3 regions of the Geobacillus sp. LEMMY01 genome follow, and region 3 is predicted to be linked to each of the others. Evidence: riboswitches for the same ligand, from Rfam matches in the RefSeq annotation. Region 3 holds a riboswitch; each other region holds the start of a gene.
What was found. A riboswitch is a leader RNA that binds a small molecule or an ion and turns the genes downstream of it on or off. The one in region 3 is predicted to bind S-adenosylmethionine.

Region 1 (10,229 bases), on a different contig from region 3:
GCTCCGTGACACAATCTTGCGGACCAAGGAGCGCAGCAGCGGCCGCTTCCTGGATGGCGCCGAACAAGCTGACATACAAATGATCCTGAAGCAGCTCAAGCGCCCGAATGATCCGCTCGTTGCCGACGGCAAACGCCACACGCCAGCCGGCCATATTGTATGTTTTCGAAAACGTATAAATTTCGACGCCGACGTCTTTCGCCCCATCGACTTCCAGGAAGCTGACCGGTTTCCGGCCGTCAAAGCCGATCGCCCCATAAGCGAAATCGTGCACGACGGCAATGCCGTACTTGGCGGCAAACGCCACCGTCTCCGCGAAAAATTCCTTTGTCGCCGTCGCGCCGGTCGGATTGTTCGGATAGTTTAAAAACATGAGCTTCGCTCGGTCGGCCACTGCCGCCGGAATGGCTTCATAGTCCGGCAAAAAACCGTTTTCCGCAACAAGCGGCATCATTTCCATCCGCGCGCGGGCAAGCGCGATCCCCGACCAATAGTCCGGATAGCCCGGATCCGGGACAAGCACCACATCGCCCGGGTTGACGAGGCAAAGCGGCAGCTCGACAAGCCCGGCCTTGCCGCCGAACAAAATGGCGACTTCGCGGTCTGGATCGATGTTCACCCCGTATTCACGCGCGTAAAACGCGGCGATGGCTTCTTTCAAAAAGAAGTAGCCTTGAAACGGCGAATATTTATGATATTTCGGATTGGCCGCCGCCCGCTGCATCGCCTCAACGATATGCTTTGGCGTCGGCTGATCCGGGTTGCCTTGCCCTAAATTGATCACGTCGCATCCGGCCTTGATTTTCTCCCCGACTTTCGCGACAAGCGAGGCGAAAAATTGCTTCGGCAACTGCTCAAGCAGCTCGGAAAAAGGAATTTCGATCGTCATCGCCCACACCTTCTTAAAAAATTCTTGAAATTCTAGTGCAACATCATATATCGTAAAAAGCAAAATGTAAAGCAAAATTTTTTCGAGGTGAAAACTCATGACGATCCGCATCGCCTGCCTTCAGCTTGACATTGCGTTTGGCGACCCGAACGAAAACGAACGGCGCGCGGAAAGCGCCATTGAATCGGCCGTCAAGGACGGCGCGAATATCATCGTGCTGCCGGAATTATGGACGACCGGCTACGATTTGACGCGCCTAGATGAGATTGCCGACGAAGGCGCCGAACGGGCGAAAGCGTTCGCCTCCCGCCTAGCGCAAGCACACAGCATCCATCTCGTCGCCGGCTCGGTCGCTAAAAAAACAACAACCGGCGTGACGAACACGATGATCGTAGCTGACCGGAGCGGTCAAATCGTCAGTGAATATAGCAAACTCCATCTGTTCCAATTGATGGATGAACATTTGTATTTGCAGCCGGGAAGCAGCTTAGGCTTGTTTTCGCTCGACGGGCTTTCATGCGCCGGGGTCATTTGCTATGATATCCGCTTTCCGGAGTGGATTCGCGCCCATGTTTTGGCTGGGGCGGAAGTGCTTTTTGTCGTCGCCGAATGGCCGCTTCCCCGCCTGCACCATTGGCGGACGCTCCTGATGGCGCGGGCGATTGAAAACCAATGCTACGTCATCGCCTGCAACCGGGCGGGGCGCGACCCGAACAACGTGTTCGCCGGCCATTCGCTCATCATCGACCCATGGGGCGAAGTGATCGCCGAGGCGGATGAGAAGCCTGGCATTGTCGCGGCGGACATTGATCCTGCACTCGTTGCGGACGTCCGTACGCGCATCCCGGTGTTTGCCGACCGCCGGCCGCATGACTACGAAGCGGCAAAAAAATTTTTCAAAACGTATTGACAATCGATTGATCGACCATGTATCATTCGAATCAAACAACCAAACGATTGATAACATCGTGAAAATTGCAAAAACTGAATACGAGAAATCGGTACTCTTATCAAGAGTTGGCTGAGGGAATTGGCCCAATGAAGCCCAGCAACCGACCGTAATACTATCGTGAGATAGGGCGCACGCCAAGGGCGGCGCCGGAAGCGTCATGCTTCCGCAGGGCACGGTGCTAAGTCCAACAGAAAGACCGATGTCTTTCTGAAAGATAAGAGGCGCGAAGAACGAATGAATCTTCAAGCCTCTTTCCGTATGCGAAAGAGGCTTTTTCATTTGCCGGAAACGCCGAGTTTTTAGCGCGCGTCAGAACCGGCATTTGAAAACGAGCGAAATGAAAAAAGGGGGAACAAGGAAATGACCACTGTTCAAACATCGGTTTACGAACCGCTGACCGAACCGAAGGCGGTGGCGCTCGCTGTCCGCCTCGGCTTATTCCGCGACGGGGCGCCGCTTGCATGCCGCGAGATCGGCGACGGGAACTTGAACCTTGTCTTTCATATCGTCGATCAAGAAACGAAACAAGGCGTCATCATCAAACAAGCGTTGCCGTACGCCAAAGTTGTCGGCGAAAGCTGGCCGCTCACGTTAAAGCGCGCCGTCATTGAAAGCAACGCGCTGCGCACGTTTGCGAGCTACGTGCCGCAATACGTGCCGAAAGTCTACTATTCTGACGAATCGCTCGCCATTACGGTGATGGAAGACTTATCCCGTTTGCAAATCGCCCGCAAAGGGCTGATCGAAGGGAAAACGTATCCGCTTTTGTCCCAGCATATCGGCGAGTTTGTCGCCAAAACGGCGTTTTATACGTCTGACTTCGGCATGAACCAGCAAGAGAAAAAGAAATTGGCGCAAAGCTTCGTCAATCCGGAACTGTGCAAAATTACCGAAGACCTCGTCTTCACCGACCCGTTTTTTGACCATGAAACGAACAACTTTGAAGACGAATTGCGCCCAGACGTTGAAGCGCTTTGGCGCGATGACCGCCTCCACCTAGAAGCAGCAAAGCTGAAGCGCAAGTTTTTAACCGAAGCCGATGTGCTCTTGCATGGCGATTTGCATACCGGCAGCATTTTCGCCAGCGATGACGAAACGAAAGTGATCGACCCGGAATTCGCCTTTTACGGTCCGATCGGGTTTGACCTTGGCCAATTTTTCGCCAATTTGCTGTTAAATGCGTTGTCCCGCCCTGAATTAGAGCGCCAACCGCTCTTTGACCACATCAACCGGACATGGGACGTCTTTGCGTCCGTGTTCTCAAACCTTTGGCGCACCGAGAGCGTGGAAACGTACGCCGCGACGCCGGGCTTGCTCGAGGACGTGCTTCGGCACGCGTTCATCGACGCCGTCGGCTTTGCCGGCTGCGAAGTCATCCGCCGGACGATCGGCCTCGCCCACGTCGCCGACCTTGACGGCATTGAGCAAAAAGAGGTGCGCCTTGCTGCCAAGCGGCATGCGCTCCGCCTCGGCCGCCGCTTGATCGTAGAGCGGGCTGAATTGACGGGAACAGACGGCTTCCGCCGGCTGTTTGCCGAAACGGAACGATAATGACATACAATCGTCCGGGTCTCGATGCAAGATGCGCGGCGCTGACCCGGACAAACCAAAAAAAGAGAAAGGAAGATGGCGATGAGCACCTTTGCCATCCCACGCTCCGTTGAATGGCGCGAGACACATGTGACGATTTTAAACCAACAAAAGCTTCCGTCCATCATCGAATATATCGACTTGCACACTCTGGAAGACGTCTATGAGGCGATTGCCACGCTGAAAGTGCGCGGCGCGCCGGCGATCGGCATCACCGCCGCCTATGGCCTGGCGCTTGCCGCTTTAAGCTATGACACCGAATCGCTCGATGAATTCCGCCGCCGCTTGAAACGAGATCGTGACTACCTAGCCAGCGCCCGGCCGACCGCCGTCAACTTGTTTTGGGCGCTCGATCGGCTCGTCACCGTTGCGGCCGACGCCCTTTCCGTCAACGAGGCAAAAACGGCGCTCATCCATAAGGCGATCCGCATTCAAGTGGAAGATGAGGATGTGTGCCGCCGCATCGGCGAATACGCGTTGTCGCTCTTTCGTCCGGGCGATCGGGTGATGACGATCTGCAACGCCGGCTCGATCGCCACCGCCCGCTACGGAACGGCGCTCGCCCCGTTTTATTTGGCGAAAGAAAAAGGAATTGAACTATCCGTTTACGCTCTCGAGACGCGGCCGGTGTTGCAAGGGGCGCGCCTGACCGCTTGGGAACTGATGCAAGCGGGCGTTGATGTGACGCTCATCACCGACAACATGGCAGCGCAAACGATCAAGGCGAAAGGCATTGGCGCCATCATCGTCGGCGCCGACCGGATCGCGCAAAACGGCGATACGGCGAACAAAATCGGCACGTTCGGCCTGGCCTTGCTCGCGAAGTCGTTTGGCATTCCGTTTTACGTCGCTGCGCCGTTGTCCACGATCGATTTGGCGACGAAAACAGGTGCGGACATCCCGATCGAAGAGCGCCATCCGGATGAAGTGACCCACATCGCCGGCGTGCGCATCGCCCCGGAAGGCGTCAACGTATACAATCCGGCGTTTGACGTGACGCCAAACGAACTCATTACCGCGATCATCACCGAAAAAGGCATCGTCCGCGGCGACTACAACGCAACACTGCCATCATTATTCACAAAGGAGGAGCAACATGAAGCGATTTAAGGCCTTATCTTTCCTTTTTCTTCTTTTCTTTGCCGTGTTCTCGATCTCAGCCGGCTGCACAAACGAGCAAGATGCCGTGAGCTCCAAGCCAGCCAACGAAGCGAAGACCACAAACAACAAAACGGAAACGACATCCAGCCACTCGACGGCAACAAGCGACGAGCAAGCGTCCATTCCGGAAAAGCTGAAAAAGCCGGTGAAAATCGCCGCCATTATGCAAATGTCGATCGGCACGTTCTCATCGCAATACATCGCCGGCGTCAAAGAACAAGTGCAAAAATTCGGCGGCGAAGTGCAAATTTACAACGCCGACAACGATTTGACGAAAATGGCATCGTACGTCGAGACGGCCATTACGCAAAATGTTGACGCCATTTTGCTTGACCACGGCCGCGCCGATGCGCTCGAGGGTCCGGTGAAAAAAGCGGTCGAAAAAGGAATCCCGGTCGTCGCATTTGATAACGACCTAAACATTCCGGGCGTCACCGTCATCGACCAAGACGACTACAGCCTCGCTTGGAAAACATTAAAAACGCTCGCGGAAGACTTAAACGGGGAAGGCAACATCGTCACGATTTGGGTCGGCGGCTTTACCCCGATGGAACGCCGCCATGTCATTTATGACGCGTTCAAAAAACGCTATCCGAACATTAAAGAAATCGCCAAGTTCGGCACGGCGAGCGCCAACACAGCTTTGGACACACAAACGCAGATGGAAGCGATTTTGAAAAAATATCCGAACAAAGGCGACATTGACGCTGTCTTCGCAACTTGGGACGAGTTCGCCAAAGGGGCGACGCGCGCCATCGAGCAAGCCGGGCGCACGGAAATTAAAGTGTACGGCATCGATTTAAGCGATGAAGACTTGCAAATGATCCAAAAACCGAACAGCCCGTGGGTGGCGACAACGGCGACCGACCCAGCCGAAGTCGGCCGCGTCCAAGTGCGCTTCGCGTATCAAAAAATTGCCGGCGAAAAAACGCCGAACATTTACTCGCTCGAGCCGCATTTAGTGAAACGGTCCGACCTTCCGGACAAACAAGTGTCGATGAATGAGCTATCGCAATACATTCCGGGCTGGGGGCAATCGAATGTCGCCATCTCGCCGTGGATGAAAACGTTGGAGGCTCAGGTGAACAAAAAATGAACGGGTTGTCAATGCGGGGCATGGAAAAATCGTTTGGCGCCGTGCGCGTGCTTGACGGCGTGAACTTTGACGTCCGCCCGGGCGAAGTTCACGCCCTTTTAGGCATGAACGGCGCCGGCAAAAGCACGCTCATGAACATTTTAGCCGGCGCCATTCCGCCCGATGCTGGTACGATCACGATCGACGGTACGATATACACGTTTTCATCGCCGCGCGAAGCAAAACAAGCCGGCATCGGCCTCGTCGTTCAAGAAGTTGACACAGCGCTCTTTCCCGGCTTGCCGATTTACGAAAATGTAGCGGCGGACGAGTTCGTCCATGTGAAGCAACGGCCGATTCGCTCGTTGCGTCAAGAAAAAGAGCGGGCCGCCGCCCTGCTTCGCCGCGTCGGCCTGTCGTTGCCGCCGACGAAATTGGTTCGCGACTGCTCGCTCCATGAAAAGCAGCTGATTGTGCTCGCCAAAGTGCTGTCATCCAACGCGCGCTATATCATCCTAGACGAACCGACGGCCGCCTTAAGCGAGGCGGAAACAAGGCGTCTGTTTGCCATCATCGATGAACTGAAGCAGCAAGGCGTCGGCTTTATTTACATCTCTCATAAGCTGAAAGAAGTTCAGGAGATCGCTGACCGGCTGACGATTTTGCGCGACGGCCGCGTCGTCTATCACGGCGGCGCCCGCAGCCTGCCGCTTGAGGACATCGTCCTTCATATGACTGGAACGAAGCGGACCGCCGCCGCGAAACAAGCACGCACATACGGAAGCGACATCGCGTTTGCCGCCCGCGGAATTTTGATCGACAAAACCGAGACAACAGTCGACCTATACGCCCACCGCGGCGAAATCGTCGGCATCGCTGGCCTCGTCGGCGCCGGCAAGACGGAGCTTGCCGAAAGCCTCATCGCCCACCGGAACACATCCGGCGAGTGGGAGATTGATGGCAGACGCTATGTGTTCTCATCGCCTTATGAAGCCATCGACGCCGGCCTTTGCCTCATCCCGGAAGAACGGCGCAAACAAGGGTTGTTTTTGCCCGAGTCAGTGAAAACGAACTTGACCGTCCGCCTTCTTTCCCGCCTGTCGCGCTGGCAATGGATCAGCCGGGCGAAAGAAGCGGCTGAAGCCGACGGGCTCGTCCGCTCGCTAGGTGTTCATCCGCCGTCAAGCACCACCGTCGTTCGCCACTTGAGCGGCGGCAATCAACAAAAAGTCGTCATCGGCAAATGGCTCAACACAAACGCACGCGTCTTTTTGTTTGACGAACCGACCAAAGGGATCGACGTCCATGCGAAGCAAGAGGTGTTTTCCATCATTCGCTCCCTCGCCGATCAAGGGAAAACGGTGTTGTATTTCTCAAGCGAATTTCATGAGCTGCTGGAAGTTTGTGACACAGTTTATATCATGGTCGATGGCCGGTTGCTCGCCCGCCTGCCGGCCGCTGAACTGACGTATGAACAGCTCGTTTACTATTGCAGCGGAGGTGAGATCCATGAGCCAGCCAGCCGTTTCCGCGACGCCGTCGAAAAAAACGGCGCCGTCCATTCTTGAATTGTTGTATAAACACGGCACCTTGTTGGCCATTCTTGCCGTTATCGCCTACTTCGGCATCACGCAAGACCGATTTTTTACGTATGAAAACTTCAGTGACATTTTGCGGTCCATTTCGATCGTGACGCTCGTGGCGATCGGCATTACGTTTTCGCTCATCGTCGATGGCTTCGATTTGTCCGTCGGCTCGACGGTGAGCCTAGCAACGATCGCGAGCGCAGCGGCGCTCGTTTTATATCGCCAAGAAATTTTCGTCACCTTGCTCGTGCCGCTGTTGCTCGGCATTGCTGTTGGGCTTTTGAACTCGCTATTGATCGTCAAATTCAAGCTGCCGGACTTGCTCGCGACGTTGGCGACGATGTACGCCATTAACGGCGTGCAGCTCACCTATACGAAAGGGTTTTCGATCTACAACGACATGCCGCTGCCCGATGGCGGCACGGCGCCGGGCAAATTCATTCCTTCCTTTTTATTTATCGGCCAAGGAGAGCTGTTCGGCGTGCCGTTTTCTGTCTTGCTTATGCTGTTTGTCGTCATTGCCGCTCATCTGTTTTTAACGTACACGAAACCCGGCCGCCTCTTTTATTTGACCGGGGAAAACCGCGAGGCGGCAAGGCTCTCAGGCATCCCGGTCAACCGCTATCGGACATATGCATACGTCATCAGCGGGTTTTTTGCGGCCTTAGGCGGCATCGTCCTTGCCTCGCGCATCGGCACCGGGCAAGTGTCGGCCGGCGCCTCGCTTTTAATGGACAGCGTCGCCGCCGCCTACATCGGCTTTTCCGTCTTTGGCGCCGGCAAGCCGAACGTCATCGGCACATTGTTCGGCTCGATTTTAATGGGCGTGTTGCTGAACGGCTTGACGATGATGAACGTTCCGTATTACGCCCAAGACATTATAAAAGGCGCCATTTTAGTCGGCGCCCTCGCCTTGTCGCATTGGCAAAAAAAATAACGCCCGATCTCCGCCCCCGTGGATGTCGCCCCCGGGGGCAGACGCGTTTTTCTAGGCAAGCGGCTAGGCACTTTCCTTCCCGCCTGCTCAACGCAGCGTCTGTGTCTTTCCTCGTCTGCGCGCAACGCCGCCCGAACCGATGCCTGTTCCGCGAACTGAAAAGCAACCGCCTCTCTGCTTGTAGCGCCGCTCAAGCTCCAACAGCTTCGCCTTCACATCGGTGCGGCTTCCGGCATAGCCAATGAGAGCGCCGTTTTTGCCGACAACACGGTGGCACGGAACGAGAATCGACAGTTCATTCGCCCGGTTTGCCTGGCCGACGGCGCGCACCGCTTTCGGGCGGCCGATTTGCGCGGCGATGTCAGCGTATGTCGCCGTCTCGCCATACGGGATGCGGCAAAGCGCCGCCCACACCTCTTCTTGGAAGGCTGTTCCCTTCCACTTCAGCGGCAAGTCAAATGCTTGGCGTCGACCGTGGAAATACTCATCCAGCTGCCTAAGCGCGCGTTCAAGAAGCGGCGACTGGCTTTTGACAGCCGGATGTTCGCCGGCGAACGCGCGCCATTCTTCTGGAAACAGCTCGACTTTGACAATCGCGTCGCCGTCGGAGGCGATGTAAATGTCGCCGAGCAGCTCTGAGCGGTATACTGCATATTCAATCGTCATCGTCGTCCTCTCTTTCCATTCGTTCGATCGGCAGCGTGATATGGAACGTCGTGCCGACGCCGACTTCGCTTTCCACTTCAATTTTCCCTTGGTGCTCTTCTATGATTTTATAGCTGACCATCAAGCCGAGGCCGGTGCCGCGTTCTTTCGTCGTATAAAACGGCTCGCCAAGCTTTTTGATTTTATCTTTTGGAATGCCGCATCCTTGGTCGGTGATGGAGATGCGCACATAGCACCCGGCGCGGGTGATGCGCACCGTAATGTCCCCGCCTTTTGGCATCACTTCGATGGCGTTTTTCAAAATATTGATGAACACTTGCTTCAGCTGGTTCGGCTCGCAATACACCGGCGGCAGCCCGCGCTCGAAGTCGGCGATGATTTGCACGTTGTGCATCATCGCTTGGGCGCTGATCAAATCGATCGTATCTTGCATAATTTTGCAGATATCATTTTGTTTGTACTGCACCGCCTGGGGCTTCGCTAGGACAAGAAACTCGGTGATGATCGACTCAATCCGCTTCAATTCCGACATAATGACATTAAAATACATCGAATAGTCGCCGTCAATGCTTCCTTGCAACAGCTGAATGAAGCCCTTTAGCGCCGTCATCGGATTGCGGATTTCATGGGCGATGCCGGCAGCCAATTCCCCGACGACGTTGAGCGTATCCGACTTGCGCAGCTGCAGCTCCATCTCCTTGCGCTCGGTCACATCGCGCAGCATCATCATCCCGACGCCGGGAATCACTTCCTTTTTCAGTGAAAACTCAATAATTCTCCCTTTTCCCTCGTCGAAAAATTCGACCTCGCCGCTCGCTTCGCCGGTGCGTTGGCATTGTTGAAGCAGCTTATTGAGCTGGCGGCGCGCCCGCTCCGGAACGAGCTCGACCACCATCCGGCCAAGCAGCGCCTCCTTTTCGGCGGAAAAAATGCCGCAGACAACCGGATTGGCGTCGATGATCCGATGCTGCGCATCCCAAAGCAAAATGCCATCCATCGCATGATCGAAAATGCTCCGGAACTTTTGCTCGCTTTCGCGCAACTCGCGCTCGATTTTCCGCCGCTCGCTCACATTGCGGAAAATCGTCAGGTGGTACCCGTCGATCGCTCCTTTTTTCATTGTGAACTCGAGCTGCTTATCCTCACCGTTCGGCATATGAAACGTCAGCTCGTCACGGATTTCCCCTTTGCGGCGGAACTCGCTGAAAATGCGTTTCACCTTTTCGTCCCCATAGTCGACAAAATCAAACAAATTGCGGCGCACAAGCAAATTCAAGGGCAGCTCAAACGTCCGGCTCGCCGCCGGATTGGCGTTCAATATGTAGCCAAAATCGTCCCAAATGAGGATCGCCTCATGCGCTTGTTCGAAAATA
Region 2 (10,229 bases), on a different contig from region 3:
AGCGCGCCTACCGCGATTCGCGCATCAACCGCATTTTTGAAGGGACGAACGAGATCAACCGCCTGCTCGTGCCGGGCATGTATTTGAAAAAGGCGGTAAAAGGCGAGTTGCCGCTCTTCCAAAAAGCGCAGCAGCTGCAAGAAGAGCTGATGATGATGACGGCGGAAGAGCCGGGTTCGGGTGTGCTTGATCAAGAGAAATACCTTGTGCGCAACGCGAAAAAAATCGCCCTGATGGTGGCTGGCTTAGCGGCGCAAAAGTATGGCCAGCGCATTGAAGAAGAGCAAGAAGTGCTTGTCAACATCGCCGACATCGTCTCGAACATTTACGCGATGGAGTCAGCCTTGTTGCGCACGGAAAAAGCGATTCAAGCGAGCGGTGAGGAGAAAAACAAACAAAAAGTGTTGTATACGCAAATTTTCTGCCAAGAAGCGTTCAATGAAATTGAAGCCCATGCGAAAGAAACACTCGTCGCCGTCGAACAAGGCGATACGCTTCGGATGATGCTCGCAGCTCTCCGCCGGCTGACGCGCCATACGCCGATCAACGTGATCGCGAAAAAACGCGAAGCGGCCGCCGCGCTCATTGAAGCGGAACGGTATATTGTGTGATAATGAGAAGTACCAGGCATGGCCTGGTACTTCTTGTTATAAGAAGCGGGCGTTCAGTTTGGGTGAAGCGGATGTGACAGCGCTCAACTCGGCCGCGGATGATGGATCATCCAACACTGTTAAAAAGGGGGAATGGCGATGGCGCTGACGTTTTATTGGTATCCAAAATGCGGAACGTGCCGAAAGGCGAAGCGTTGGCTCGATGAACACGGCGTTGACGTGCGGACGGTGCACTTAGTCGACGAGCCGCTCACGAAAGAGGAGCTCGCCCGTTTGCACCGCCAAAGCGGGCTGCCGCTTAGGAAATTTTTTAACACGAGCGGGATGAAATACCGCGAGCTCGGGCTGAAAGATCAGCTAGATCGCGCTTCGGAAGAGGAGATGCTTGACTGGCTCGCCTCCGATGGAATGCTGGTGAAACGGCCGATTTTAACGGATGGCGAGCGGGTTGTTGTCGGATTTCGCGAACAGGAGTATGAGGCGTTTTTCGCTCAGCGGCCGCCGGCGGCGACATAAAAAATTTTTTGAGAAATAGGGCGGATTCGGTGAGTTTTTGCGGAAAATCGGTTATGATGAAAAGGAATACATTTTGTCGCAATGGAGGGATTCGATGAACACGCCGAAAGAACTTCGTTACTCGAAAGAACATGAATGGGTGCGCGTGGAAGGAGACAACGTGCGGATCGGGATCACCGATTTTGCCCAATCGGAGTTGGGCGACATCGTCTTTGTCGAACTGCCGGAAGTTGGAACGGAGCTGACGGCGAACGAGCCGTTCGGCAGCGTCGAGTCGGTGAAAACCGTTTCGGAACTGTACGCGCCGGTCAGCGGCACGGTGGTCGAAGTGAATGAGGCGCTGAACGACAATCCAGAATATGTGAACGAATCGCCGTATGACAAAGCATGGATGATCGTCGTCAAACCGAAAGATTTGAGCGAAATCGACAATTTGTTGACGGCCGAGCAATACGAGGCGATGATCAACGAAGGATAAGTTCGTGCCGCTTTCGCTTTGATTCCGGAACCCGATATACATACTAAATTTTGATGGAACAGAGGTGCTCGCGCTGACGCTGCCACCGATGTTCATCCATAGTACAGGCTGGGAGACCGGAAAGCTGACCGGCGGCTTGCTCGGCTGCTTGGGCGACGGATCAGCCCTTCTGCTTCGGGGGCGTCTGTCGAGTTGACAACCCGATATGAAAATGTTGAAAGACGCGACCGCTACCGTTGAACCGGATCAAAAGATGCAATAGATGTCGATTGTGACGGGAAAGCGGGATGATGTGAAGAAGGCAACGGTGGATGGCCGTTGCTTTTCTTTTTCAACATTTGGCCGGCGCAGGACATACAATAATAGTATCCTCTTTGAAGTTAGGTGGGTCGGACATGCGACGGACGGAAAAAGTGATCATCGTCGAAGGGAGATCAGACAAGCAAAAGGTGGCGGCGGTGCTGAACGAACCGGTCGTCATCGTCTGCACAAACGGCACGATCAGTGATGCGCGCCTTGAGGAGCTGGCTGATGAGCTGGAAGGATACGATGTATACGTGTTGGCCGATGCCGATGAGGCGGGGGAAAAATTGCGCCGGCAGTTTCGCCGTATGTTTCCAGAGGCAGAGCATATTTACATTGACCGGGCGTATCGCGAAGTGGCGACCGCCCCGCATTGGCATTTGGCGCAAGTACTGTTGCGCGCTCATTTCGACGTCCGCATCGAATCGCTCATGAGAGGAAGAGGCGAGTGAAACCGATTGACCGAAAAGAGATCAGACGGGTTGTGAGAGACGAGCCGCTCCTAGCCCTTTATTTGTATACACCGCTGTGCGGTACATGCCAGCTGGCGAAGCGAATGCTTGTTGTGGTGGAACAGTTGTTTCCGGCGCTGCCGTTTTACGAAACGGACATCAACTATATCCCTGAGCAGGCGGCTGAGTGGAAAATTGAAAGCGTTCCTTGCCTGCTTCTTTTTAGGGACGGAACGATCGCAGGCAAGTGGTATGCCTTTCATTCCGTTCCGTATTTGTACGAAGTGATTCAAGCCCGTTTGCCGCACTGACGATTTGCTTTTTTTGACGCCGTTTGACATATTTCTTGGGAAATGACAAAACTAGTGCCTTTTCGCCATCACGGTTGTCGAGATTTTTGTAAAGGATTCTTCCCCCTTTGCATGGAAATATTAAGGAGACAAGGAGAGATAGGGGGAGGATGTTCAATGGAAGTGCGTGAATTGGTCGGGCAGTTCGTGGAACGGATGCAAGTATTGCGCCATTTGTTGCCGATTGTGCCGGATGAGCAACTGTGTGTTCGGTTTGAAAGCGATGACGAAACCGCCTTGCTGTTGATCGGCAAGGAATCAGCCGCTAGAGGGATGGAAAACGATGAACGGAAAACATTGACGGTGCGCGGCTCTAAAGAAGCGCTCGCGTCCTTGCTAAACGGCGAACTGAAGTTGCAGCAGCTCGTCCGGCTGCGTGAAGTGTACGTGTCAGGAAGCTTCCGCCATATGTTGCTGCTTGAGTCGCTCCTCCATTTGGCCAAGCCGTATCGGCACGTCGGATAAAAAATATGTTGACACGATTCGACAAGCAATGATACAATCACACTCGTAATCAATTGAATAGGCGATTGTTGCGCTCTTATCAAGAGAGGTGGAGGGATGTGCCCAATGAAGCCCGGCAACCGTCAGCGCATCTGCTGAAATGGTGCCAATTCACACAAAGCGGCCTGCTTTGAGAGATAAGAGACGGAATGGTGCACAATACCTTTCTGTTCTCTGCGGGCAGAAAGGTTTTCTTTTTGCGCTCTGCCGCCTTGGGGGAAGGAAGGTGAAACGATGATTACACTCGAACAAGTGACGAAAATATATCAAGCCGCCAACGGCTCGGTCACGGCCGTCGACCACGTGTCGCTTGAGATTCGCGAAGGGGAAATTTTCGGCATCATCGGCTACAGCGGCGCGGGGAAAAGCACGCTCATCCGATTGCTCAACGGGCTCGAGAAGCCGACGAGCGGCCGAGTGATCGTCTCCGGGCGCGATATGGCGCGCATCAAAGGTCGGGAGCTGCGCAAGGCGCGCCAAGAAATCGGGATGATTTTCCAGCATTTCAACTTGCTTTGGTCGCGCACGGTCCGGGAAAACATTGCCTTTCCGCTTGAAATTGCCGGCGTCCCGAAGGAGGAGCGGAACAAGCGGGTTGATGAATTGATCGAGCTTGTCGGCCTTTCCGGGCGCGAGGATGCATACCCGTCGCAGCTAAGCGGCGGACAAAAACAGCGGGTCGGCATCGCCCGGGCGCTCGCCAACAACCCGAAAGTCTTGCTGTGCGATGAGGCGACATCGGCGTTGGACCCGCAGACGACCGATGCGATTTTAGACTTGCTTGTCGACATCAACAAGCGGCTCGGGCTCACGATTGTGATCATCACCCATGAAATGCACGTCATCCGCAAAATTTGCGACCGCGTTGCGGTGATGGAAAGCGGCAAAATCGTTGAGCAAGGAGAAGTGCTGCACGTCTTCCGCCATCCGAAGCAGCCGATTACGAAACGGTTTGTCAAGCAGCTGATCGAGCCGGAGGAGACAGAAGAAGCGATTTCCCATTTGTTTGGCCAATACCCGAGCGGGCTGATCGCGCAGCTGACGTTCGTCGGCGCGGCCGCCGGAAAGCCGCTCATCACCGAAGTGGTGCGCCAGTTTGCCGTCGATGTCAACATTTTGCAAGGAAAAATTTCGCAAACCCATCAAGGCGCCTATGGGGTGCTGTTCGTGCACTTCGACGGGGCGAAGGATGAAATCGGCCGGGCGCTTGACTATATTCAACGCCAGCAAGTGGCGGTGGAGGTGATTCACGATGCTCGCTAACCTCCTGCCGAACGTGCAATGGGAGACGATGTGGGCGGCGACGGTCGAGACGCTGTATATGACGGGAGTGGCGGTGGCGGCCACTTTCGTCCTCGGGATCATTCTCGGATTGCTTTTATTTTTGACATCAAAGGGCAACCTATGGGAGAATCGGGCGGCCAATGCGGTCATCGCCGCATTCGTCAATATTTTCCGCTCCATTCCGTTCATTATTTTAATTATTTTGCTCATTCCGTTTACGAAATGGCTCGTCGGGACGATGCTTGGCGCCAATGCGGCGCTGCCGGCGCTCGTCATTGGGGCTGCGCCGTTTTATGCCCGCATGGTCGAAATCGCTCTTCGCGAAATTGATAAAGGCGTCATCGAAGCAGCCCAAGCGATGGGCGCCTCAACGTGGACGATTATTTGGAAAGTGTTGCTGCCGGAGTCATTGCCGGCGCTTGTCTCCGGCATTACCGTCACTGCGGTGTCGCTCGTCAGCTATACAGCGATGGCTGGGGTCGTCGGCGCCGGCGGGCTTGGGAACTTGGCGTATTTGGAAGGGTTCCAGCGCAACCATAACGATGTGACGTTTATTGCGACCGTGTTGGTTCTAGTCATTGTGTTTGTCATTCAGTTGATCGGTGACTTTGTCACTTCGAAAATAGATAAACGATAAAGGAGGAACGATCGATGAAGAAATGGTTGGGTGTTTTGCTCGCTGCCATTCTTGTGCTCGCTTTGGCGGCATGCGGCGGCAACAATAACGACAACGCGGAAGGCGGCGAAGACGGCAAATTGGTGAAACTGAAAGTCGGCGCTTCGAACGTGCCGCATGCGGAAATTTTGGAAAAAGCGAAACCGATTTTGAAGAAAAAAGGCATTGACTTGGAAATCATCACATTCCAAGATTACATCTTGCCGAACAAAGCGTTGGCGGATAAAGAAATTGATGCCAACTACTTCCAGCACATTCCGTATTTAGAATCGCAAAAGAAAGAATATGGCTATGATTTCGTCAACGCCGGCGGCATTCATATCGAGCCGATCGGCTTATACTCGAAAAAATATAAAAGCATTGAAGAACTGCCGGACGGCGCGACGATCATCATGAGCAACTCGGTCGCCGACCATGGCCGCATTTTATCGATGCTGCAAGAAAAAGGGCTCATTAAATTGAAACCGGGCGTCGATAAAACGAAAGCGACGGTCAATGACATCATCGAAAATCCGAAGCATTTAAAATTTAAGGCCGATGTCGACGCCGGGCTTCTGCCGCAAATTTACAAAAACGGCGAAGGTGATGCGGTTCTGATCAACGCCAACTATGCGCTTGATGCCGGTTTGGATCCGGCGAAAGACCCGATCGCCGTTGAGTCGCCGAAAAACAATCCGTATGTAAACATTATTGCGGTGCGCAAAGGCGATGAAAACCGGAAAGAAATTAAAACGCTTGTCGAAGTGTTGCAATCGAAAGAAATCCAAGATTTCATTAAAGAAAAATACCACGGCGCCGTCATTCCAGCGGCGGAAAACAATCAATAACGGGAGCGTTTCGCTTCCGTTTCTTTTTTGTCCCCAAAAAGCCGCTCCCCTTACACGAAGAAAGCGGCAAAGTTCAAAACGGCTCTCAATGCGAGGACGCCGCCGCCGACCCGCTTTTTCCACTGCCTCATCGGCCGTTCAAGCGCGCCAGTACGGCGGCGAGCATCACGATGATGACGCAGTTTTGCAGGGCGATCACCGCCGTTAAGCTGAAGGCGCCGTCTCCTCGTTCACCGAGGGTGTTGCCGATGATGATCCACGCCAAAAACGAAGCGGCAGCGGCTGTTAAGGCAAAGACAACCCAACGAATCAATGGCATTTCCCCCTTTCCCATTATGATGGAAGTTGAACAGAACAGGCGGTTTTCATCATGACGTTCCATCTATGTTAGCGAAACGGTGATGTTTCCACATGCTTTGAATACTATTCGTTGTTTAATTTCGTTTTCCTCCATGCATACTAACAGCAGAAACGAACAAAGGAGGAAAACGGAGATGAACAACGGAACACATGCATCGGTCGAAACGGCGCTTCGCCACTACAAGGAAGGGCTTGGAGTGTTTACCCAAAAACTTCCAAACGTGGCGGAACGGTTTAACGCATTTACGGAAGCTTGTTTTGCTGAGGGAGCGCTGTCGAAAAAAGAAAAACAATTGATCGCCCTTGGCATCAGCTTGACGACGCAGGATGAATATTGCACGATTTACCATGCGAAAGGCTGCCTCGATGAAGGAGCGTCCGAACAAGAAATTTTGGAAGCGTGCGCGGTGGCGGCCGCGTTTGGCGGCGGGGCGGCGATGAGCCAGGCGGTGACGCTCGTGCAAGAATGCCTCCGCGAGCTGCGGACGACTCACTAGACTCCGGAAAAAACGGGGTCTTTTTTTTTTGCAAAAACTCGTACAAGCTTGCGGTTTTCGTGTAAAATAATAAAAGGCGCTGTTTTTTCACACGGTCATAGTGAAAACAGAGCGGGAAAGTTGCAGACAGTTTTCATTTGTTATAAAATTGTAATGAGAATAAAATGAGAATGAGCGATCGCTAGAAGACCAGCGAGCTAGGATGACTCTCAATCGGGAATTGGAGGTATGTTGCATGGCAGTCTTGACGATTCGCAATCTCCACGTCGCCGTGGAGGGAAAAGAAATTTTAAAAGGAGTTGACTTGGAAGTCAAAGGCGGGGAAATCCACGCCATCATGGGTCCGAACGGAACGGGGAAATCGACGCTGGCATCGGCCATTATGGGCCATCCGAAATATGAAGTGACAGAAGGATCGGTGACGCTTGACGGCCAAGATGTCCTCGAGATGGAAGTCGACGAGCGGGCGCGCGCCGGCCTGTTTTTGGCGATGCAATACCCGAGCGAAATCAGCGGGGTGACGAACGCTGACTTTTTGCGCGCTGCGATCAATGCCCGGCTTGGCGAGGGCAACGAAATTTCGCTCATGAAATTCATCCGCAAGCTTGATGAAAAAATGGCGTTTCTTGAAATGAATCCGGATATGGCGCACCGCTATTTGAATGAAGGGTTCTCGGGCGGGGAGAAAAAGCGGAACGAAATTTTGCAGCTGATGATGCTTGAGCCGAAAATCGCCATTTTGGACGAGATCGACTCCGGATTGGACATTGACGCGCTGAAAATTGTCGCCAAAGGCGTTAACGAAATGCGCAGCAGCGAGTTCGGCTGTTTGATCATCACCCACTACCAACGGCTGTTGAACTACATCACGCCGGATTACGTGCACGTCATGATGCAAGGGCGCATCGTCAAGTCCGGCGGTCCGGAACTGGCGCAGCGGCTTGAGGCGGAAGGGTACGACTGGATCAAAAAAGAGCTTGGCATCGAAGACGAAACGGTCGGACAAGAAGCGTAAGCGTTAGGAGGAGGATTATGGCGACAGAAACGAAAATCCCATTCGATGAAACATACATCCGCACGTTCTCAAGCGGGCGCGGCGAGCCGGATTGGCTGACGGCGCGGCGTCTTGAGGCGCTCGAGCTGACGGAGCGGCTGCCGCTTCCGAAACCGGAGAAGACGAAAATTGACAAATGGAATTTCACCGAGTTTGCCCGCCACACGGTCGACAGCGCGCCGTATGCTGCCTTAGACGATTTGCCGGAAGCGGTCAAGGCGCTCATTGAAGCGGGCGAAGGAACGAAAAACTTGTACGTGCAGCGCAACCATACGCCGGCGTATGTGTCGCTGTCCGATGAATTAAAAGAAAAAGGCGTCATCTTTACCGACATCTTCACGGCAGCGCGCGAGCATGGCGACTTGCTGAAAAACTATTTTATGACAGCGGTCAAGCCGGATGAGCACCGCCTCGTTGCGCTCCACGCGGCGCTGCTCAACGGCGGCGTGTTTGTCTATGTCCCGAAAAACGTGGAGATTGAAACGCCGCTTCAGGCGGTCTATATTCAAGACGAAGACGACATCGCCTTGTTTAACCACGTGATCATTGTCGCGGAAGACAACAGCCGCGTCGTGTTTGTCGAAAACTATATATCGGCAAGCCGAGAAGGAAAAGCGGTCGTCAATGTGGTCGCCGAGGTGTTTGCCCAAGCGAACGCAAGCGTCTTTTTCGCCGCCGTCGACCATTTGGCGAAAGGCACAACGACGTATGTCAATCGGCGCGGCATCGCTGGGCGCGACGGACGGATCGAATGGGCGCTCGGGCTGATGAATGACGGCAACACGGTCTCCGAGAACATCACCCGCCTTGTCGGCGACGGCTCGTTCGGCGATACGAAAACGGTCGCGGTCAGCCGCGGCGAGCAAGTGCAAAACTTTACGACCAGCGTCGTCCATTACGGCAAGCATACGGAAGGTTACATTTTAAAACATGGCGTCGTCCGCGACAGCGCGACCTCGATTTTCAACGGCATCGGCAAAATTGAGCACGGCGCGTCGAAGTCAAACGCCGAGCAGGAGTCGCGCGTCTTGATGCTGAGCGAAAAAGCGCGCGGCGATGCGAACCCGATTTTGCTCATTGATGAAGACGATGTCATGGCGGGCCATGCGGCGTCGGTCGGCCGCATCGACCCGATTCAATTGTATTACTTAATGAGCCGCGGCATTCCGAGACGCGACGCGGAACGGCTCATCATCCACGGCTTTTTGGCGCCGGTTGTCGAGGCGATTCCGCTTGAAGGCGTGAAAAACCAATTAATTGAAGTGATTGAAAGGAAAGTTCAATCATGAATGTCAATGAAATTCGCGCGTTGTTTCCGATTTTGCATCAGCAGGTGAACGGCCATCCGCTCGTCTATTTTGACAGCGCGGCGACATCGCAAAAGCCGCTGCCGGTGATTGAGGCGCTTGACCGCTACTACCGCGAGTACAACTCGAACGTCCACCGCGGCGTCCATACGCTCGGGACGAAGGCGACCGACGCGTACGAAGGCGCGCGCGAAAAAGTGCGGCGGTTTTTAAACGCGCAATCGGCGCAGGAAATCATCTTCACGCGCGGCACGACGGCGTCGCTCAACTTGGTCGCCTCAAGCTACGGGCGCGCCAATGTCAAAGAAGGCGACGAGATCGTCATTACGTACATGGAGCATCACAGCAACTTAATCCCATGGCAGCAGCTGGCAAAACAAACGGGCGCAACGCTGAAATACATTCCGCTGCAGGAAGACGGCACGATCGATTTGCGCGATGTCGAGGCGACCATCACCAAAGCGGCGAAGATCGTCGCCATCGCCCATGTGTCCAACGTGCTCGGGACGATCAACCCGGTGCGGGAGATCGCCCGCATCGCCCATGAGCGCGGGGCGGTCGTCGTCGTCGATGCGGCGCAAAGCGCTCCGCATATGAAGATTGACGTTCAGGCGCTCGATTGCGATTTTCTCGCCCTTTCCGGCCATAAAATGTGCGGGCCGACGGGAATCGGCGTATTATATGGCAAAAAGAAATGGCTTGAGCAGATGGAGCCGATCGAGTTCGGCGGCGAAATGATCGATTTTGTCGAGCTGTACGACTCGACGTGGAAAGAGCTGCCGTGGAAGTTTGAAGGCGGCACGCCGATCATCGCCGGGGCGATTGGCCTTGGCGCAGCGATCGATTTCCTTGAACAAGTGGGCTTGGACGCCATCGCCGCCCATGAGCATGAGCTGGCGCAATATGCGCTTGAACGAATGGCGGACATCGAAGGCGTCACCGTCTATGGCCCGAAAGAGCGGGCGGGGCTTGTCACGTTCAACATCGACGGGGTGCATCCGCACGATGTG
Region 3 (10,229 bases):
GTCCATGGCGATGATGTAATCAAATTCTTCCAAGTCACGGTGGTTCACTTGCCGGGCGCGGATGCCGGAGTAGTCGATCTTGTTTTCAGTCAAAACCCTTCTTGTCCCCACATGCGGCGGCTCACCGACATGCCAGCTGCCTGTTCCCGCCGAATCAACGACAATCAGCCCGTCAAGCCCCCGCTCTTTCACCAAATGGCGGAAGACCGCTTCCGCCATCGGCGATCGGCAAATGTTTCCAAGACAAACAAACAGCACTTTAATCATCCAAACAGCCACCCCTCTCGCTATGTCCACGGTGCTTTCCACCGTTAGTTTTCCTTCTTTCCTTTTCATCTAGCCCCTTTTTGGCCCTAGAAGGAAGGTCGGTGATGTAACGAAAAAACACTCCAGGGGGGAGCTTTCGCGAATGGATCAACAACTCTTCCGCGCGTTCACGACAACCATTTTGAAGAAAACGCGGTGTTTCACCAACCTTCTACACTGGCACTATGCATGTGCACCTACATTTTACCACATCATCCGTTTTTCATCAGAAAAGCAAGCCATGCAATCTCTCCCCATTCTTCCTGCACCTATGGTACAATACATAGTAACTTGCCATGAAAGGAGCAAACCAATGGATTTATCAAAACGGTCGGCGGAAAACGTCGCCTACATGATCGAACAGCTGAAGCAAAAGTTGAAAGTGCTGAACTTGGATGCCATCAAGCCGTCCCATTTTTCCGAGGAATGGTACGATGAATTGAGAGACATTTACGAGATGGTGATGAAACGCGAGACGTTCAGCCCAAGCGAAATGCAGGCGATTGTCGAAGAGCTCGGAAGCCTGCGCAAAAAATAACGTTCCCATCTGCTGCTAGGCAGGCAATGCAGCTGTTTCGCATAAAAACAATTCCTATCGAAAAACTATGATTGACATTATCGTCAATTGTGCTAAAATTTTAATCAATTAAATGACATGCGTTGCATACGTTGCTCGGGAGTGAGGGAGGAATTGGCTCAATGAACTCCGACAACCTGCCACCTATAGCAAAGTGCCAATTCCAGCTAAAGAAGATCTTTAGTAAAATAAGGGGCGCCCTTTCTCCCGCTCTTTCTGGTTAATGCAAGGAAGGATTTTTGCCGCCGAATTGCCGTTTGGCCGCTATATATCCGACTAATTATGTGGATTTTCTTTGATTTTATGAGGAGGAGAAACCGATGCTCACGTATGATCAGTGGGAAACGGCGGAAAAACCGTCTTTTCCGTTCGATAATGAAACAAAAGGGGCTCTTGACGTCCTCGCTTGGGCGTATCGCGAATACGGCGATGAGATCGTATACGCGTGCAGCTTCGGTGTTGAGGGGATCGTGCTTATTGATCTCATCTCCCAAGTCAAGCCGGATGCGGAAATCGTATTTTTGGACACTGGTCTGCATTTCCGGGAGACGTATGATACGATCGCAAAAGTGAAAGAGAAATATCCGGCGCTTCGCATCGTGATGAAACAGCCGCGCCTAACGTTAGAAGAACAAAAGGCGCAATTTGGCGACGAGCTTTGGAAACGCGACCCGAACAAATGCTGTGAGCTGCGCAAAGTCATTCCGCTGCGCGAGGTGCTGACCGGGGTGACGGCGTGGATTTCCGGCTTGCGCCGCGAACAATCGCCGACGCGGCGGCATGTCGAGTACATCAACAAAGACGACAAATTCCGTTCTATTAAAGTTTGTCCGCTCATTCACTGGACGTGGAAGGATGTATGGAATTACGTGTATCAACACAACCTTCCGTACAATGTACTTCATGACCACGGCTACCCGAGCATCGGCTGCGCCCCGTGCACGACGCCGGCTACAGATCCGAACGACTTGCGCTCCGGGCGCTGGGCCGGCCAAGGGAAGACGGAATGCGGTCTTCATCTCGCTTAAGGAGAGAAAAACGATATGCTCCTTGCCATTGCTTTGATCGCATCCTTTTTCTTCGCCATGAACATCGAGGCGAGCGGCGCGGCGGCCTCGATGGGCGTCGCTGATGAATCGGACGCCATTCCGATTCGTCAAGCTGCTGTTTGACAGCGACGTCTATACGGTCATCGCCATCTTGAGCGTCTGCTTGGCGACGCTTGGCGTCATCAGCTTAAAAAAACGGTCGCCGAAGAAGAACGTTCGCTTCACGAACATGGCGGCGGCATTTAATTAACATCTATCAATCTAGGAGGTTATGAACATGAGCTTAAGCACCCCGCATGGCGGTACATTAATCAATCGTTGGAATCCGGACTATCCGCTTGATGAGGCGACCAAAACGATCGAGCTCTCCAAAGCCGAACTGAGCGACTTGGAGCTAATCGGAACGGGCGCCTACAGCCCCCTCACTGGTTTTTTAACGAAAACGGATTACGACGCGGTTGTTGAAACAATGCGTCTTTCTGACGGCACCGTCTGGAGCATTCCGATCACGCTTGCAGTGACGGAAGAGAAAGCGAAAGAGCTTTCGGTAGGCGACAAAGCGAAACTTGTTTATGGCGGCGACGTCTACGGCGTCATTGAGATTGCTGACATTTACCTCCCGGACAAAACGAAAGAAGCGAAGCTCGTTTATAAAACGGATGAACTTGCTCACCCAGGCGTGCGCAAACTGTTTGAAAAGCCGGATGTGTATGTCGGCGGGGAGATTACGCTTGTCAAACGGACCGACAAAGGCCAATTCGCCGCGTTTTATTTTGATCCAGCGGAAACGCGGAAAAAGTTTGCTGAGTTTGGCTGGAACACCGTTGTCGGCTTCCAAACGCGCAATCCGGTTCACCGCGCCCATGAATACATTCAAAAATGCGCGCTCGAGATCGTTGATGGCCTGTTTTTAAACCCACTCGTTGGCGAAACGAAAGCGGACGATATTCCGGCTGACATCCGGATGGAAAGCTATCAAGTGCTGCTGGAAAACTATTACCCGAAAGACCGCGTTTTCCTCGGCGTCTTCCAAGCTGCGATGCGCTATGCCGGTCCGCGTGAAGCCATTTTCCACGCGATGGTGCGCAAAAATTTCGGCTGCACGCACTTCATCGTCGGCCGCGACCACGCTGGTGTCGGCAATTATTACGGTACGTATGATGCGCAAAAAATCTTCTTGAACTTTACGGCTGAAGAGCTTGGCATTACGCCGCTCTTTTTCGAACATAGCTTTTACTGCACGAAATGCGAAGGGATGGCATCGACAAAAACGTGTCCGCATGACGCGAAATACCATGTCGTCCTTTCCGGCACGAAAGTTCGTGAAATGCTGCGCAACGGCCAAGTGCCGCCGAGCACGTTCAGCCGTCCGGAAGTGGCCGCCGTCTTGATCAAAGGGCTGCAAGAACGCGAAACGGTCGCCCCGTCAGCGCGCTAAAGGAGGATCGCGATGAGCACGAACATCGTTTGGCATCACACATCGGTCACAAAAGAAGACCGGCGCAAGCGCAACGGCCATCATAGCGCCATCCTTTGGTTCACCGGGCTGTCCGGCTCCGGCAAATCGACGGTGGCCAACGCCGTCTCCAGACGACTGTTTGAGCTCGGCATTCAGAATTACGTCTTAGACGGCGACAACATCCGGCACGGGCTCAATAAAGATCTCGGCTTTTCCGCCGCCGACCGGACGGAAAACATCCGCCGCATCGGCGAAGTGGCGAAGCTGTTTGTCGACAGCGGCCAGTTTGTGCTGACGGCGTTCATCTCGCCGTTTGCCGAAGACCGGGCGCTCGTCCGCCGCTTAGTCGAAGAAGACGAGTTCATCGAAATTTACGTCAACTGCCCGCTTGAAGAATGCGAAAAACGCGACCCGAAAGGGCTGTATCAAAAAGCCCGCCGCGGGGAAATCCGTGAATTTACGGGCATCGACTCGCCGTACGAAGCGCCGGAAGCACCGGAGCTGACGATCGAAACACACCGTTATTCGGTTGACGAATGTGCCGAGCAAGTGCTCGCCTACCTGCGCAAGCGAGGAATGATCCCGGCCGCGAAAACAGACTAATTCCCTCATCCCCTGCCAAAAAAGAACGGGAGGTCATTTGACAAGGTCGTTTTCATCCCAAGGCAGACCATTTACAATAAAAGCAGCCGAGCATCCATGCCGCTTTCCGGCGGCTGGCTGAATCATGCACGAAGGGGCTGAAACAACGATGGGCAAAGTGTATCTTGTCGGCGCCGGCCCCGGCGACCCGGAACTCATTACCGTCAAAGGATTAAAATGCATCCAGCAGGCGGATGTCATTTTGTACGACCGTCTCATCAATGAAGAGTTGCTTTCATATGCCAAGCCGGACGCCGAACTCATCTTTTGCGGCAAGCTGCCCGGCTTCCATGCCATGCAGCAGGAAACGATCAACCATGCGCTCGTCTGGCATGCCAAAAAAGGAAAAACGGTCGTCCGCTTAAAGGGCGGCGATCCGTTCGTGTTCGGGCGCGGCGGCGAAGAGGCCGAGGCGCTGGCCAAACATGGGATCGAATTTGAGATCGTTCCCGGCATCACCTCCGCCATCGCGGCGGCGGCTTATGCCGGCATCCCTGTCACCCATCGCGCGTTCAGCTCAAGCGTCGCCTTTGTCACCGGGCATCGGCGCGACGGAAGTCGTGACGAGATCAAATGGGAAAGCCTCGCCAAAGGCATCGATACGATCTCCATTTACATGGGGGTTCATCACTTGCCATACATTTGCGGCCAGCTGATGAAATATGGAAAAGCGCCGGAGACGCCGGCGGCGGTCATCGAATGGGGAACGACAACTGCTCAGCGCACCGTCACCGGCACGCTCGCGACGATCGCGGCCGTCGTCGCCAAAGAAAACATCCAAAATCCGAGCATGATCATTATCGGAGACGTCGTCCGGCTGCGGGCCAACATTCAATGGTTTGAGCAGTTGCTCGCGTCATCCGCAGCCGCTGGCGCAACATCGTGAGGCGATGGCGATGGAAGCTGTTTTGTACGTCAGCCACGGCAGCCGCATTGCCGCTGCGCGCCATGAAGCGGCGCGTTTCGTCGAACAGTGCCGGAGGACCATCGATATTCCGATTCAAGAGCTATGCTTTGTCGAGCTCGCGGAACCGGACATTGTCACCGGCGTTGACCGTTGTGTCGCCCAAGGGGCGACACGCGTCATCGTCGTTCCGCTTCTCCTTCTTTCCGCAGGGCATGCCAAACACGATATTCCAGCGGCATTGGACATCGCGAGACGGCGCCATCCGTCCGTTGATATCCTCTGCGGCGCTCCGTTCGGCGTCCATGAAACAATGATCGACATCATTATCGACCGCATCAGCGAACAGTCCGCACCGCTTGACGGCGAATCGATGATCCTTCTTGTCGGCCGCGGCAGCAGCGATCCCGACACGAAACGCGACATGTCCGCCATCGCCGCACTTTTAAAAGAAAAAACAAACGTGCCGCACGTGGACGTTTGTTTTCTCGCTGCCATCCGCCCGACGCTTGATGAAGGGCTCGAACGAGCCCATGCATCGGCGTATCGGCGTGTGTTTGTCGTCCCGTACTTATTGTTTACCGGCGTCTTAATGAAAACGATCGAACGGAAGTTGCAAGGGTTCTCTGTTTCCGACAAGCAGTGGCGTTTATGCTCTTACCTAGGCTATCACCCGCGGCTTGTGCTGCACATTCAACAACAAGTATCATCGCTATCATCCGTAAAAAAAGGAGCTTGAACCATCAAGCTCCTTTTTTCATGTACTTTCGACCTCATCTATTATATGATAGAAGCAGAACAACCGTGATAAAGGAGGACTCATCGGCGTGAAAAGAGTTCATGTCATCGTGGAAGGGCGCGTGCAAGGCGTCGGGTTTCGATACTTCGTCCAACACGAAGCATTGAAGCGCCAGCTGACCGGTTGGGTGAAAAACAATGATGACGGAACAGTGGAAATGGAAGTTCAGGGGAATGAAAGCGCCCTTCAACTCTTTTTGAACACCATTGAAGCCGGAACGATGTTTGCCAAAGTCGCCCGCATGCACATCGAGCCGCACGATGTCCGCCCCGATGAAAAACAATTTCGCATTATGTACGGGAGCGGCTTTTGACAACTAGGCTCATCCCCTCAAGCAGCGGCCTTCCCGGCTTTTTCAGCCATCGAGCCGACAGAAGCGCCGGCCCGCTCGCCAAAATCCGAAGGGACAGCGTCTCCCTTGCTTTTCTGACCGCCAAACCAAAAACGGTGCTGCCTTTCCCGCTCTTCTCGCCGCTCGATTACGCCGGCCGCAAATGCGGCGCTGCATAATGGAAACATGTTTCCAAAATGGCCATGTTCGCCTGTTCATTTTTTCGCCGCGCTTCGCGACAAAGCGGGTCGAACACGTCGACAGCGGATGGCGGGTACTCGCCGCATATGTCTACGCCGAGCACTTTTTTATGGAATAAGAGCAATCGGAGGCAGGCGAGCAGCCGGGATAGCGGAATCACTCCTTGATCCCAGTTCGTGACCGCGTCTTCGCGGCGAAGAGCGTCTTTATCGATGCTGATATAGATGCTTCCGGTCGGGATGGTCTCGATGAGCGCTTTTGGCCATTCATCATGATCATCAAATGGAAGAACAGTCATGTTCGGAGATAAACGGAGTTGATGCGAAGAAGCAGTTGGGCCAACGATAACGACTTTTTGCAGCCGCGGATGCTTAAGTGCATAGGAGACCCATGAGCCGCACGAAATGACATCATCTCCTTCTTCAGCATCCGTATGGCGGTCAAAAAGAACGAGCGTAAACGGTTCGTTGATCTCTTTAAGCAATAAATATGTGACATAATGGTAGTTTCCGCTGCCGATCAGCACCGCCCCGCGCTTCCGCCGCCGCTCAAGCCGCCGCTCAATTTCAGCAAGCGCCACTTCGCTGCAATACAAATTCGTCTCCGGTACATCAGTGAGATCGACCCATTCGTGCGGAAACTGAAACAGCCGCTTTTGCGGCCGGTACACGCCGTCAAAATTAAGCATCGTGACACCATTGCCTTGAAACCCCATCGATCATCACCTTTCTTTCGTTGAATCAGCATTCAACGCTTTGTAGGTGCGGATGAGTCCAAGATGTGTCTCTATTTTGATTATACAATAGAAGTCGAAATATTTCCGCTCACACGCCTCGGTCATGTACAATAATAGAAAAACAAACAGCAAGGAGGGAGCCGCTTGCAACCGATCGACACGGCCGCCGTGCAAGAGGCGCTGAATCGTTTTGCCAATCGTGACGTGTATATTCATTTGGAAACGACGAACGGAGCATACGCCTCCCATCATAACGAAGGCTTTTATTCCGTCGGCGCCTACATCCGCAACGCCTGCATCCGCTTCACCCGCGGCAAGATCACCGGCCCCGGGCCATACCGCGTCGGACTGAAGCTTGATCTTGGCTGGGTGTACGCAGAAGGGCTGACCCATTGGGAATGGACAGAAAAAGGACAATTACTGTTGGCAGGCCATGATGATCAAGGGAAATTGGCCGTCGCCCTCGAACTAAGCGACGAACCGTTTGTGTAAGGAGGGAGTTCCGTTGAACGAACGACATGTGCTCGTTGTTTTTCCCCACCCAGACGATGAAGCGTTCGGCGTGTCGGGAACGATTGCCGAGCATGCGCAAAACGGCACGCCGGTGACGTACGCTTGCTTGACGCTCGGAGAAATGGGGCGCAATATGGGCGTGCCTCCGTTTGCCAACCGCGAAACGCTTCCACACATCCGCAAGCAAGAACTGGAGGAAGCATGCCGCATTCTCGGCATTCATGATTTGCGCCTGCTCGGCTATCGCGACAAGACGGTCGAGTTTGAGGATGAAGAAGAGCTGGCTGACCGGATCGCCGCCATCGTGGCGGAAACGAATCCATCGCTTGTCATTACGTTTTACCCCGGCTACAGCGTCCACCCCGACCATGATGCGTGTGGAGCCGCTGTCATCCGCGCCTTAAAGCGCTGGCCGAAAGAAGAACGGCCAACCGTCCATTGCGTTGCGTTTGCGAAAAACTGCGAACAAGACCTTGGCCAGCCGGATGTCGTGCGCGATGTCAGCTCGGTGATCGATACGAAGCTGGCCGCCATTCGCGCCCACCGTTCGCAAACCGAAGGACTGATGCAGGCGGCATCCAAACGCGGCGATGCGCTTGCTTGGCTCAAAACGGAACGGTTTTGGACGTATCGGTGGGATGACTAAACGTATACAGGCGCCGGCCGCACCTCCAAGCTGGCTGAACCGGCACGGCCGGCCCGCCGCCGAAAAAAGGAAGCCCGCCTTTCACGTGAGGCTTGGGCGCCTTTTTCGTTGGCATAGGCAGTGAAGAAAACACCAGCCCGCCCAACCGAATCCGGAACAGGCATTGTTTCCGCTGGAATGTTTCAGATGGGTTGCAATCCGAAAGCGGCCTCGGCGGCCAGATCCCCTTTCAGCACGGTGACGGCTTTTCCTTCGAGCTGAACCCTCTCGCCTGCCACCATCACCCGCACAATGCCGCCTCGGGCTGAAGCTTGGTAGCCGACTAACGTCGTTTTCCCAAGCTTGTCCGCCCAATACGGCCCGAGGCAACAGTGAGCGGAGCCGGTAACCGGGTCTTCCGGCACACCGAGAGCTGGAAAAAAGGCCCGCGATACAAAATCCATTTCTTCTGCCGTTGAACGGCTTGTCACAATGATGCCGCGCGCATCTACTTCTTGAAGCAGGCGGAAATCCGGGGTCAGTCTGCGTACCTCCTGTTCTGAGCCGATTTCCACCAAATAATCGAACCGGTTGCGCCCGATAAACAGCGGTTCAGCTGGCAAGGCACCAACAAGCGCAGCAGGAGGCGACTCAACCCGCACTGGCGTTTCGTTCGGAAAATCGAGCCGAATCCAACCATCGTTGTTTATAGCCGTCAATACTCCGCTGTTCGTGAAAAAGGCAATCGCTTCATCTCGGCGGTGTTCCCCGCGCTCCCACAGCACATGGGCACTCGCCAAAGTTGCATGGCCGCACAAATCAACCTCTGCTTTAGGGGTAAACCAGCGCAGACGATAGCCGCCCTCATGTGGAACTAAAAAGGCCGTCTCAGACAAATTCATTTCTGCGGCAACACGCTGCATCCACTCATCCCCAACCGGCTGCGGCAACAAGCAGACGGCTGCCGGGTTGCCGGCAAACGGCCGGTCGGTGAACGCATCGACAATATACATCGGAATGTTCATTGCTCTTCCCCTCTTTCCCCGTTTCGTTTTTTTTCGTTCGCCAATAGCTGAGCCAACTCTTCATCCCATCGGCCGCGCTGCCGGAAGGAATCAGCAGCGAGCGCCTGAAACAGCCGCTTCCGTCCCTCGGCGTCCTCCACTTCGCGCAATACGATGCCGCGGGCCCGTTGCAAAAACTCAAGATACGGCCTGTACTCTTCGCCATACTTCTCCTCAAGCTCGCGGCGAATGCGGCGAGCAACCGCCGGACTTGCCCCCCCGGTCGACACGGCAATTGTGAGCGGACCGCGGCGGACAACAGCGGGAACGTGAAAATCACACCGCTCCGGATCATCCACGACATTTACGAGTTGACCGGGTGCTGCTGCTTGCGTCACCGCTTCATTCACCTTGCGATCGTTCGTCGCGGCAATCACCAAAAAGGCCCCCGCCAAATCGTCTCGGTCAAACCGCTTTTTCTTCCAAACGATCATCCCCCCCGCGGCCAACGCTTGAAGCTCCGGCTCCGCTTCAGGCGCAATCATCACGATTTCCGCCCCTGCCTCTAACAATCCATGAATTTTCCTTGCCGCCACCTTCCCGCCGCCGACAACGACCGCCCGGCGGCCGCGAAGCTGAAGAATCACTGGATATCCCATCGCTTTCTCCTCCCGCAATACAGACGCTCCTTTGGCCGGTTTTGGGCCCGATCCTCTCGACCAACGAACACGGCTCTTTTCCTTGATCGCTTGCACTCGAGCTGTGAACTGTTGACGAAGCCATTGTCCGCCGCAACATTCGCTGAAAAGCAAGATGAAGAAAAAAAGAAGCCGTGCATCGAACACGGCCTTTTTCTTCATTATATCATCCTTGTTTCACTTCCTGAAGCCATTTCGCCAACCGTTCATTTTTCTTTTTCATATGATCGAGCCATTGCGGGAGCAGTTTTTTCATGGCCTCCTGATCATTGTTCTCCATAGCCTGTCTCGTTTGTTCATGAAGCAGATGAAGCTGCTGTTTTTCTTCTTTCGTCATCCACTGTTTCTTTTTATGTAACTGTTTCCATTCTTTCTTAAACTGTTC

Region 1: linked by a shared signal. The riboswitch ahead of mtnK (S-methyl-5-thioribose kinase) and the one ahead of B1A75_RS08435 (phosphoadenylyl-sulfate reductase) in region 3 are both predicted to bind S-adenosylmethionine.
Region 2: linked by a shared signal. The riboswitch ahead of B1A75_RS07555 (methionine ABC transporter ATP-binding protein) and the one ahead of B1A75_RS08435 (phosphoadenylyl-sulfate reductase) in region 3 are both predicted to bind S-adenosylmethionine.

Annotation. Positions count from the first base shown of each region.
Region 1 is NZ_MVKA01000007.1:87,176-97,404, forward strand. It holds gene B1A75_RS05140 (pyridoxal phosphate-dependent aminotransferase) at 1-889, opposite strand, end outside; gene B1A75_RS05145 (carbon-nitrogen family hydrolase) at 987-1,799, shown strand; SAM riboswitch class I at 1,894-2,062, shown strand; gene mtnK (S-methyl-5-thioribose kinase) at 2,202-3,392, shown strand; gene mtnA (S-methyl-5-thioribose-1-phosphate isomerase) at 3,474-4,541, shown strand; gene B1A75_RS05160 (sugar ABC transporter substrate-binding protein) at 4,528-5,688, shown strand; gene B1A75_RS05165 (sugar ABC transporter ATP-binding protein) at 5,685-7,235, shown strand; gene B1A75_RS05170 (ABC transporter permease) at 7,177-8,190, shown strand; partial or broken gene B1A75_RS05175 (methylated-DNA--[protein]-cysteine S-methyltransferase) at 8,365-8,856, opposite strand; gene B1A75_RS05180 (PAS domain-containing sensor histidine kinase) at 8,846-10,229, opposite strand, start outside.
Region 2 is NZ_MVKA01000012.1:13,478-23,706, forward strand. It holds gene B1A75_RS07525 (acyl-CoA dehydrogenase family protein) at 1-611, shown strand, start outside; gene B1A75_RS07530 (arsenate reductase family protein) at 750-1,127, shown strand; gene gcvH (glycine cleavage system protein GcvH) at 1,222-1,605, shown strand; gene B1A75_RS07540 (toprim domain-containing protein) at 2,001-2,360, shown strand; gene B1A75_RS07545 (thioredoxin family protein) at 2,357-2,671, shown strand; gene B1A75_RS07550 (sterol-binding protein) at 2,828-3,175, shown strand; SAM riboswitch class I at 3,249-3,358, shown strand; gene B1A75_RS07555 (methionine ABC transporter ATP-binding protein) at 3,449-4,477, shown strand; gene B1A75_RS07560 (methionine ABC transporter permease) at 4,467-5,135, shown strand; gene B1A75_RS07565 (MetQ/NlpA family ABC transporter substrate-binding protein) at 5,150-6,001, shown strand; gene B1A75_RS07570 (hypothetical protein) at 6,129-6,320, opposite strand; gene B1A75_RS07575 (carboxymuconolactone decarboxylase family protein) at 6,496-6,858, shown strand; gene sufC (Fe-S cluster assembly ATPase SufC) at 7,094-7,873, shown strand; gene sufD (Fe-S cluster assembly protein SufD) at 7,891-9,201, shown strand; gene B1A75_RS07590 (cysteine desulfurase) at 9,198-10,229, shown strand, end outside.
Region 3 is NZ_MVKA01000014.1:3,995-14,223, reverse strand. It holds gene B1A75_RS08445 (low molecular weight protein-tyrosine-phosphatase) at 1-267, opposite strand, end outside; gene B1A75_RS08440 (DUF1128 domain-containing protein) at 620-844, shown strand; SAM riboswitch class I at 974-1,078, shown strand; gene B1A75_RS08435 (phosphoadenylyl-sulfate reductase) at 1,204-1,911, shown strand; gene B1A75_RS08430 (phosphate transporter) at 1,927-2,055, shown strand; gene B1A75_RS19295 (hypothetical protein) at 2,015-2,182, shown strand; gene sat (sulfate adenylyltransferase) at 2,210-3,370, shown strand; gene cysC (adenylyl-sulfate kinase) at 3,383-3,994, shown strand; gene cobA (uroporphyrinogen-III C-methyltransferase) at 4,143-4,919, shown strand; gene B1A75_RS08410 (sirohydrochlorin chelatase) at 4,930-5,676, shown strand; gene B1A75_RS08405 (acylphosphatase) at 5,765-6,049, shown strand; gene B1A75_RS08400 (arginase family protein) at 6,216-6,983, opposite strand; gene B1A75_RS08395 (YojF family protein) at 7,149-7,496, shown strand; gene bshB2 (bacillithiol biosynthesis deacetylase BshB2) at 7,510-8,163, shown strand; gene B1A75_RS08385 (PhzF family phenazine biosynthesis protein) at 8,346-9,167, opposite strand; gene B1A75_RS08380 (precorrin-2 dehydrogenase/sirohydrochlorin ferrochelatase family protein) at 9,164-9,805, opposite strand; gene B1A75_RS08375 (PX domain-containing protein) at 10,011-10,229, opposite strand, start outside.